DNA from 4 places in the Streptomyces sp. NPDC093094 genome. Region 2 is predicted to be linked to each of the others. Evidence: riboswitches for the same ligand, from Rfam matches in the RefSeq annotation. Region 2 holds a riboswitch; each other region holds the start of a gene.

Region 1 (2,193 bases), on a different contig from region 2:
GACCACCTGGAAGCATCCGTCACTCTGCCGAGCGATCCCGCCTCGGTCTCCGCGGCCCGTGGGTATGTCATCGGGACTCTGGCGGAGTGGGGCCTGCCGTCGGACACGGACGTGGCCGACACCATCCGGCTGATCGTCTCCGAGCTGGCCACCAACGCCGTGCAGCACACCTTCGGGCAGTCGCCCACCTTCACGGTGGACATGCTGCTGGAGCGTGACGAGCATCTGCGCATCGGGGTCACCGACAGCCATCCCAGGTTTCCCAAGCGGCTGCCGGCCGCGGTGCAGCAGGACAACGGCCGCGGCATGGTGATCATCCGCTGGCTGGCGGCGGAGTGCGGCGGCAGGCTGCGGGTGCGCCCCACGCGCGAGGGCGGGAAGACGGTCTCCATCGAGCTGCCGTGGACCGTCCCGGCCCGGCCGGTGACCACGGCGGGCCAGCAGGAGCCGTGAGCCCCCGGGAGGCACTGCGGGTGCCTCCCGGGGGCGCAGGCGGCCGGACCCGGGCGGTGACGGCCTGTCAGGGGGCCGTACCGCCCGGGAACGGGTCAGCTGACGCGGCCGTACCAGACGCTGCTCGTCCAGATCTTCTGCAGCCTCACCACGTCACCGGTCTTCGGGGCATGCCAGAGCTTGTTCTTCCCGGCGTAGATGCCCACGTGGTAGACGTTCGAACCCGAGTGGAAGAACACCAGGTCGCCCGCCCTGCGGTTCTTCGCGGAGATGTGGCGGGTCTTGTTGTACTGCTGGGCGGCGGTGCGCGGCAGGGACTTGCCCGCCTTCTTGTACGAGTAGAGCGTGAGCCCGGAGCAGTCGAACCGGTGCGGCCCCGTGGCGCCGTAGCTGTACGGTGAACCCTTTTTGGAGGCGGCGATCTGGAGCGCCTTCGTCGCCGGTGTGGTGGCCTGGGCCTCGGCGGCGACACCGGGGATGACCAGGGAGCCGCCCACGGCGGCGATGGTCAGGGCCGAGGCCGTACCGGCCCGGGCCATGAGCGACGGGACACGATTCTGCGCGGTCATGCGCAACCCTTCGTCAGCCGCCTGTGAAGGATGACCTGTCGGATTCGGGCTGGCGAAGTTGCCCGGCCGCCCGAAGGCGGCTTCACCCCAAGGACCGCTCGGAGCATGCGCTCCGGCGACCCGTCATGCCTGGGTCCTCCACTCCTGCCGATCCACTCCTGTCGACCGGTCATCCGGGCGGCGGCAGGACTCGGCGTCCGCCCGGACCGCCCCGCCGCGGTGGCGGGGGCTTGTCGTCAGACAGGGATCTTCACTCACAAGTGTCCGAAATACCCAACGGAACCGGGGATTTGTGTTGTTACTCACCGTTCACCCGTTCGGGTGGACAGCTTGATCGACGGACGTCTGTCAAGACCGCGAATACCCCTCGGACCAGCGCCGGAGCGCATTCCTCCGCCCCAACGGCGGGCGTGTCGCGCAACTTTGAAGGTCCCGCAGAACGATGAATTCGTAGTCCAGAAGGGGGTACGTCATTCGGTCCGTTTAACGGCTGGTCCGGACGTTCAGTCGTCGGGGCGCGAGGGCAGCACGACACGCGCCGTGCGGCGCTCCCCGTCCAGGACGCGCAGCGCCCGCGCGAGAGTGGGCGCGTGCAGTTCGGTCTCGCCCCGCTGATGCATCAGGGCCAGCGCGTCACGCAGTTCGGCCGCCTTGCGCACCAGTGCCTGGGCGGCCCGCAGCCCGCGGTAGGTGTCCCCGTGGTGTGCGGGGTTGATCCGGCCGAGCAGGTCGACCGTCTCCAGGTAACGGTCGATCAGCTCGCCCTCCGCCCGGGTCAGGGCGGGCAGCGGCGGAAGCTCGGGCGGCAGCACCGGCGCCTCACTCTCCGGCCGGGGGAGCGGGGACGGCCGCACGGCCCGGGGTGATCCGGTCCACCAGTCTGTGCTCCAGGGCCTCCTGGGCGGTGAGGACCCGCTCGTGCCCGATGTCCGCGCTCACCCGCTCCCGGCTCCGCCCGGTGTGCCGCGCGAGCATCTCCTCCGGCCGGGACCGCGCCCTCGGCTGTTCCTCCGCCCGGATGACCGGGTCGCCGGCCCGCCCCTCCGGCGGTTCCGGCAGGGCGGGCTGACGGAGCACCGTGCGGGCGCCCGGGAGGGCGTACCGCTTGCCCGGGGTGCCGGCCGCCGGCGGGACCGCGGCGGACGTGCCGGCCCGGCCCGGGCGGACCGTC
Region 2 (2,193 bases):
AAGTCTCGGCAAGCGTGGAATAACCCTCCGTCCGGACCTGTTGCCGGTGCGGAACGGGAACGGGGAACTCCGGACACACCGAAGGCCGGACCCCGGGGACGGGGTCCGGCCTTCGGCCGCGGATGACGGACGTCAGGTGCCGACGCCGCGGACGACGGACGTCAGATGGCGACGCCGTGCGAGCGGAGGTAGGAGATCGGGTCCACGTCCGAGCCGTAGTCCGGGGTGGTGCGGATCTCGAAGTGCAGGTGCGGGCCGGTCACGTTGCCGGTCGCGCCGGAGAGGCCGACCTGCTGTCCCGCGGTCACCGACTGGCCGGTGGAGACGGACAGCGAGGACAGGTGGGCGTACTGGGCGTAGTGGCCGTCGGCCAGCTTGATGACGACCTGGTTGCCGTACGCGCCGCCCCAGCCCGCGGAGACGACGGTGCCCGCGCCGACGGCCTTGAGCGAGGTGCCGGTCGGGACGACGAAGTCGGCGCCCGTGTGGTAGCCGCTGGACCACATGCTGCCCGCCACGCGGTAGGCGGTGCCGACTCCGGCGCCGGAGACGGGGGCGCTGTAGCCGCTCGCCGCGGTGGTGTCCGCCTGGGTGGCGGCGGACGAGCCGGAGGAGGAGGGGGCGGAGGAAGAGGCCGAGGACTCGGAGGCCGAGGACTTCGACGCCTCGGCGGACTTCGACGCCTCGGCGGACTGCGAGGACGAGGAGGAGCCGGAGGAGCGCGTGGCCGGCTTCGCCGCGTCGGAGGACTTCCAGGACTGCGCCGCCGCGGCCTTCTTGCCGAGGGTGAGCTTCAGACCCGGGTGGATCATCGAGGGGTCGGAGCCGACGGCCTCACGGTTGTCCTGGTACAGCTTCTGCCAGCCGCCGCGGACGTTCTGCTCGTCGGCGATCTTCGAGAGGTAGTCGCCGTGCTTCACGGCATAGACGCGCGGGGCGGTCGACTTCTTCTCGGCGGCCCCGGTGGCCGCGGAGGTCTTCTGGACCGTGGCGGCCGACCGGACGGCGGCGTCCGGGGCGGACTGTCCGGTCGCGGCGTTCGCGCCGGTGGCCGCCAGCAGCGGCAGGGCGAGCGCGGCGCCACCGGTACCGGCGACGGCGATGGAACGGGTCAGGCGCTGGGCCTTGGGACGGCGGTGCTTACCCTTCGCGGGCATGGCGAATTCCTCTCCGGCGCCTGCGAGGTGAGCTGTCGGGTGCGGACTGGAGATGTCCGGCCGCGCCGAGACGCGGCTTAACCCCGAGCCGTTCCGGAGACCGGAACAGGCAGTCGTACCTGTGGGTCCCCCGCTCCTGCCGTGGACGGGTGGGTTTGTGCGGGCTCCGGTCGGCGGCAGGATTGGGCGTCCGTCCGGATCGGTGGCGAACGTAAGCGAGCAAGGCGCAAAGGGACAAGCAAGAGGTTCCGCCCGAAGCCCTTCTTCTTGATCCGTAAAGGAAATTCCCGGTCACCCTCCGTGCACGACGGCTCCGCCGGATTCCTCAAACTCCCTTGAGAAGGCCCTTGATTACGTGGACATGACCGACGACGCACGGTCACGGTTATGACGCTCCTCACGTGACACCTCTCCAGGTTCCTTTATTCCAGAGCGAGTTGGAATGAAGGAGTCAATACGGACAGAAGGTGCAGAAGTGGCGCGCGTCGGGAAATCCCCCGCGCTCACACGGGGGCGCGGCGCGGAACCATACGGACATAAGGTCCGTTTTGATCCAGTCTGTGGGCGTGTGCGGACGGGACGCGGACAACCCGTTGCCTCAGGAAGCCATGTCGTATGGTCATCGAAGCGCCCGCCGGACGAGCCGCGCCGGCGGGGCCGACCGGAGGGAGCCACCGTGACGCAGCAGGTCCCGTCGACCGAGCCCGAGCTGGCCGGAGTGCGCAATTTCCGTGACGTGGGAGGACTGCCGACGGTCGACGGGCGCCGGGTGCGCCGGGGCGTGCTCTTCCGCAGCGGACATCTGGCGCACGCGACCGCCGAGGACGCGGTGTTCCTCTCCTCCCTGGGCCTGCACACGATCTTCGACTTCCGCAACGCGGCGGACCAGAAGCTGGAGGGCCCGGACGTGACGCTGCCGGGCGTGCGCAACGTCAACCTTCCGCTGAGCGACCCGGCGGACGGGGCCGAGTTCTGGAAGATGGTGCGCGACGGCGACCTGGAGCTGCTGCGCTCGATCCTCGCGGACGGCAAGGCG
Region 3 (2,193 bases), on a different contig from region 2:
CCCGTGAAACGTCGACGATTGACGTGTGTTCCGTGACTCTATTGCAATGAGCCGGAATTTCCGACGGCGGACCGGAATCCATGGATATTTTTTGGACAACCGGCCCCCGCGGGCGACGGAAAACCGAAAGCCCCGGCTCGGGAGCCGGGGCTTCGGGGAAGAACTGTCGCTCAGATGTTCACACCGTGCGAGCGGAGGTAGAAGACCGGGTCGAGGTCCGAGCCGTACTCCTGGGTCGCGCGGGCCTCGAAGTGCAGATGCGCGCCGGTGACGTTGCCGGTGGCGCCGGACAGGCCGATCTGCTGTCCCGGGGTGACCGACTGGCCCACCGCGACCGCGACGGAGGACAGATGGCCGTACTGGGTGTACGTGCCGTCGTGCATCCGGATGACCACCTGGTTGCCGTACGCGCCGCCCCAGCCGGCCTCGACGACGGTGCCCATGCCGACGGACTGGACGACCGTGCCGCTGGAGGCGTGGAAGTCGACGCCGGTGTGGCTGCCGGAGGACCACAGCGTGCCGCCGGTGCGGTAGCCGGTGGACACGTAGGAGCCGGCGATCGGCGACACGAAGGTGTTCAGGCGCTTGCGCTCGGCCTCGCGGGCGGCGCGCTCCTGGGCCTCGCGGGCGGCCTCGGCGCGGGCCTCGGCGCGCTTGACGGCGGCCTCCTCGGCCAGCTGCTCGGCGAGCGCCTCCTCGGCGGCCACCTTCTGCGCGGTGGCCTGGGCGTCGATCTGGTCGGCGACGGTGTCGCCGATGGTGACGACCGGCAGCAGGCCGGTCTGCTCGGGCTCCGGCTCGGCGGCCAGGGCCGGCGCGGCCAGGGTGCCGATGACACCGGTGGTGGTGAGCGCGGCGACACCCGCCGCGCGGACGGTGGAGTGCTGCATCCGGCTGGGACGACGGTGCTTCCCGGTGGCGCGCGTGAACGCCATGAAGTGGCTGGTCCTTTCCTTCCCTCTCGCCTACCGGGTTAGCTGACGGGTTCGGAGCAGGAAGGTCTCCTACGGACCCCCTCGCCTCAGGCGCGGGCATCCGATTCACCCCAGGGACTTCGGTGGGTCCCCGGCTCCCCCGGCTCGCGCCGTGGGGGACTCGGCGATGGCTGTCCGGTGCCGCGGTTGCGGCGCACTGCCTGACGTACAGCCCGCATGACGCTAAGGGGATCATCTTTCGATCCTCAAACCGATCGGGGTTTTTGTAGCGCACGCCACAGGGCAGACAGGCAGCCTCTCCCGCAACCCATCGCCAACTCGGACAAATTCAGATAAACATGGAGCCCTGGTGACGCTCCGGTCACCAGGGCTCCATGCGCGCGTGCTGTCGGCGTACGCCTCCGCTCGGCTCTACTCGGCCGTGACGACGGTGACTTCGCCGATGCCGAGGGCCTCGACGGGCTCCTTGATCTGAGCCGCGTCACCGACGAGGACGGTCACCAGGCGGTCCACCGGGAAGGCGTTGACGACGGCCGCCGTGGCCTCCACCGTGCCGGTGGCGGCGAGCTGCTGATACAGCGTCGCCTGGAAGTCGTCGGGCAGATGCTGCTCGACCTGGTCTGCCAGCGTGCTCGCGACGGCGGCGGCCGTCTCGTACTTCAGCGGCGCCACCCCGACGAGGTTCTGCACGGCCACGTCCCGCTCGGTGTCGGTCAGACCGTCCGCGGCGAGCGTGCGCAGCACCATCCACAGATCCTGCAGCGCCGGACCGGTGTTCGGGGTGTCGACGGAGCCGCTGATGGCGAGCATCGACACGCCCGAGCCGTCGGGCGCGGAACGCAGCACCTGGCCGAACGCCCGCACGCCGTAGGTGTATCCCTTCTCCTCGCGCAGGACGCGGTCCAGGCGGGAGGTGAGGGTGCCGCCCAGGCAGTACGTGCCGAGCACCTGCGCGGGCCACACACGGTCGTGGCGGTCGGACCCGACACGCCCGATCAGCAGCTGCGTCTGGACCGCCCCGGGGCGGTCCACGACGACCACCCGGCCCCTGTCGTCGGCGCTGACCGGCGGCACGGGCCGCGGCGCCGCCTTGGAGCCCGTCCAGGCGCCCAGGGTCTCCCCGAGCAGGGCGTCCAGGTCGACGCCCGTCAGGTCGCCGACGACCACGGCGGTGGCGGTGGCGGGGCGCACATGGCGCTCGTAGAAGGCCCGCACGGCCGCGGAGTCGATCGCGGCGACGGTCTCCTCGGAGCCTTGA
Region 4 (2,193 bases), on a different contig from region 2:
CTGGAGGATGTTGCGGATGGTCGCGCCGCGGAAGGCGTAGATCGACTGGTCGGCGTCACCGACGACGCACAGCTCGGCGGGAGGGACGCCGTACTCGCCGGACGGCGCCTCGGCGGAGTGTGCGCCGGTGCCCACCAGCTCGCGCACCAGGGTGTACTGGGCGTGGTTGGTGTCCTGGTACTCGTCGACCATGACATGGCGGAAGCGGCGGCGGTAGTGCTCGGCGACGTCCGGGAAGGCACGCAGCAGATTGACCGTCGTCATGATCAGGTCGTCGAAGTCGAGGGCGTTCGCCTCACGCAGCCGCGACTGGTAGAGGGCGTACGCCTGGGCGAGGGTCTTCTCGAAGCCGTCGGCGGCCCGGGCGGCGAAGTCCTCCTCGTCGATCAGCTCGTTCTTCAGGTTGCTGATCTTGGCGCTGAACGCCTTCGGCGGGAAGCGCTTCGGGTCGAGGTCCAGGTCGCGGCAGACCAGGGCCATCAGGCGCTTGGAGTCGGCGGCGTCGTAGATCGAGAAGGACGACGTGAAGCCGAGCTTCTTGGACTCGCGGCGCAGGATGCGCACACACGCGCTGTGGAAGGTCATGACCCACATCGCGTGCGCGCGCGGGCCGACGAGCTGCTCGACGCGCTCCTTCATCTCGCCCGCGGCCTTGTTGGTGAAGGTGATCGCGAGAATCTGCCCGGGGTGCACGTTCCGCTCGGCCAGCAGGTGGGCGATGCGGTGGGTGAGCACACGGGTCTTGCCGGAGCCGGCGCCGGCCACGATGAGCAGCGGGGAGCCGGAGTGGACGACGGCCGCGCGCTGGTTGTCGTTCAGGCCCTCCAGCAGTGCGGCGGTGTCGACCGCGGGGCGCGGGGCGCCGTCGCGGTAGTACTCGTCCCGGTCCGGGGGCACGTCGAACTTCCCGCCGAACAGATCGTCCGGGATCGGCTCCGGAGCGTGCTCGTGCTCGGGCGGCGGCGGAGGCTCCTCCTCGTGCCCGCGAGGGGCCTGGAGGTCCGCCAGGAAGCTGTCGTCAAAGAGGCTGCTCATCGCTCTCCGAGTCTAGGGGGCGCCGCCGACAACCGGCCGCCGTCCGGGGAACTCCCCGGCCGCCACCCTACGTAGCACCACTGACACTGCCTGCGGCGCAGTAAGCGCGTGCACGACAAGGTCACGAAAATGTATCGGGCATATCGCCCATCAACCTTCACAAGGGCCACACGAGTTGGCTACGGTGCCGGGCAGGCCGTACGACCCCCACCGGCGAACGTCGCCGGGCCGCGCGGCCTCCGCCGAGTCCGATGCGCCCACACGGCGCGGAGCCGGGGACCCACCGATCCTGGGGTGAATCGGCCCACTCCCTCAGGGGAGCGCCGTAGGGCAAACCTTCCGAACCATCCGCCCGAACCCGACAGCTAACCCGGTAGGCGGCCGATGGAAGGAGTCGCCTCTCTTGGCGTCGCACCGCAAGGCGCGTCCCGCTGGTACGCGCGTCGCAGGCATACGGACCCCCGCCCTGGCCACGGCGGCCCTCACCTCCGTGGCCCTGCTGTCCCAGACGGCCAACGCCAGCCCCTCGGACGACGACCGGCCGAGCCTGGAGGAGGTCGAGAAGAAGGTCGACGACCTGTACCGCCAGGCGGAGTCGGCGACCGAGAAGTACAACTCGGCCAGGGAACGCACCTCCAAGCAGCGCAAGCAGGTCGACACCCTGCTCGACGACGTGGCCCGGCGCACCCAGAAGCTGAACGAGGCGCGCGAGGAGCTCGGTTCCTTCGCCGCCGCCCAGTACCGCACCGGCGTCGCCGCGCCCGACACGGAGACCTTCCTGCTCGCCGACACCCCGCAGGACTACTTCGACCGGACCCAGCTGATGGACCGCCTCACCGGCCGTCAGAAGGAAGCGGTCGACGACTACGTCACCGAGCAGTCCGCGACGATGGAGAAGCGCCGCGAGGCCACGCAGAGCCTCGAGACGCTCACCGACTCGCAGAGCGACCTGAAGACGGCGAAGGCCACCGTCCAGAAGAAGCTCGCCGACGCCCGCGAGCTGCTGTCGCGGCTGACGGCCGAGGAGAAGGCCCGGCTCGCGGCGATCGAGGAACGCGAGCGCGAGGAGGCCGCCCGCAAGGCCGCCGAGCTGGCCGCCCAGCAGGCGGAGGAGCAGCGGCAGCGGGAGGCCGCCGAGGAGGCGGCGCGGCAGGAGGC

Evidence for each region. A riboswitch is a leader RNA that binds a small molecule or an ion and turns the genes downstream of it on or off. The one in region 2 is predicted to bind cyclic di-AMP.
Region 1: it holds a riboswitch for cyclic di-AMP, as region 2 does, so the genes downstream of both, ACIQGV_RS06515 (C40 family peptidase) here and ACIQGV_RS34055 (M23 family metallopeptidase) in region 2, are expected to answer to the same signal.
Region 3: it holds a riboswitch for cyclic di-AMP, as region 2 does, so the genes downstream of both, ACIQGV_RS00450 (M23 family metallopeptidase) here and ACIQGV_RS34055 (M23 family metallopeptidase) in region 2, are expected to answer to the same signal.
Region 4: it holds a riboswitch for cyclic di-AMP, as region 2 does, so the genes downstream of both, ACIQGV_RS21680 (NlpC/P60 family protein) here and ACIQGV_RS34055 (M23 family metallopeptidase) in region 2, are expected to answer to the same signal.

The regions. Positions count from the first base shown of each region.
Region 1 is NZ_JBIVOX010000003.1:108,018-110,210, forward strand. It holds gene ACIQGV_RS06510 (ATP-binding protein) at 1-453, shown strand, start outside; gene ACIQGV_RS06515 (C40 family peptidase) at 549-1,022, opposite strand; cyclic di-AMP (ydaO/yuaA leader) riboswitch at 1,026-1,228, opposite strand; gene ACIQGV_RS06520 (hypothetical protein) at 1,526-1,834, opposite strand; gene ACIQGV_RS06525 (ATP-dependent Clp protease proteolytic subunit) at 1,842-2,193, opposite strand, start outside.
Region 2 is NZ_JBIVOX010000023.1:41,034-43,226, reverse strand. It holds gene ACIQGV_RS34055 (M23 family metallopeptidase) at 162-1,157, opposite strand; cyclic di-AMP (ydaO/yuaA leader) riboswitch at 1,162-1,319, opposite strand; gene ACIQGV_RS34050 (tyrosine-protein phosphatase) at 1,834-2,193, shown strand, end outside.
Region 3 is NZ_JBIVOX010000001.1:113,227-115,419, reverse strand. It holds gene ACIQGV_RS00450 (M23 family metallopeptidase) at 171-935, opposite strand; cyclic di-AMP (ydaO/yuaA leader) riboswitch at 948-1,111, opposite strand; gene ACIQGV_RS00445 (M16 family metallopeptidase) at 1,347-2,193, opposite strand, start outside.
Region 4 is NZ_JBIVOX010000009.1:319,416-321,608, reverse strand. It holds gene pcrA (DNA helicase PcrA) at 1-1,035, opposite strand, end outside; cyclic di-AMP (ydaO/yuaA leader) riboswitch at 1,266-1,431, shown strand; gene ACIQGV_RS21680 (NlpC/P60 family protein) at 1,439-2,193, shown strand, end outside.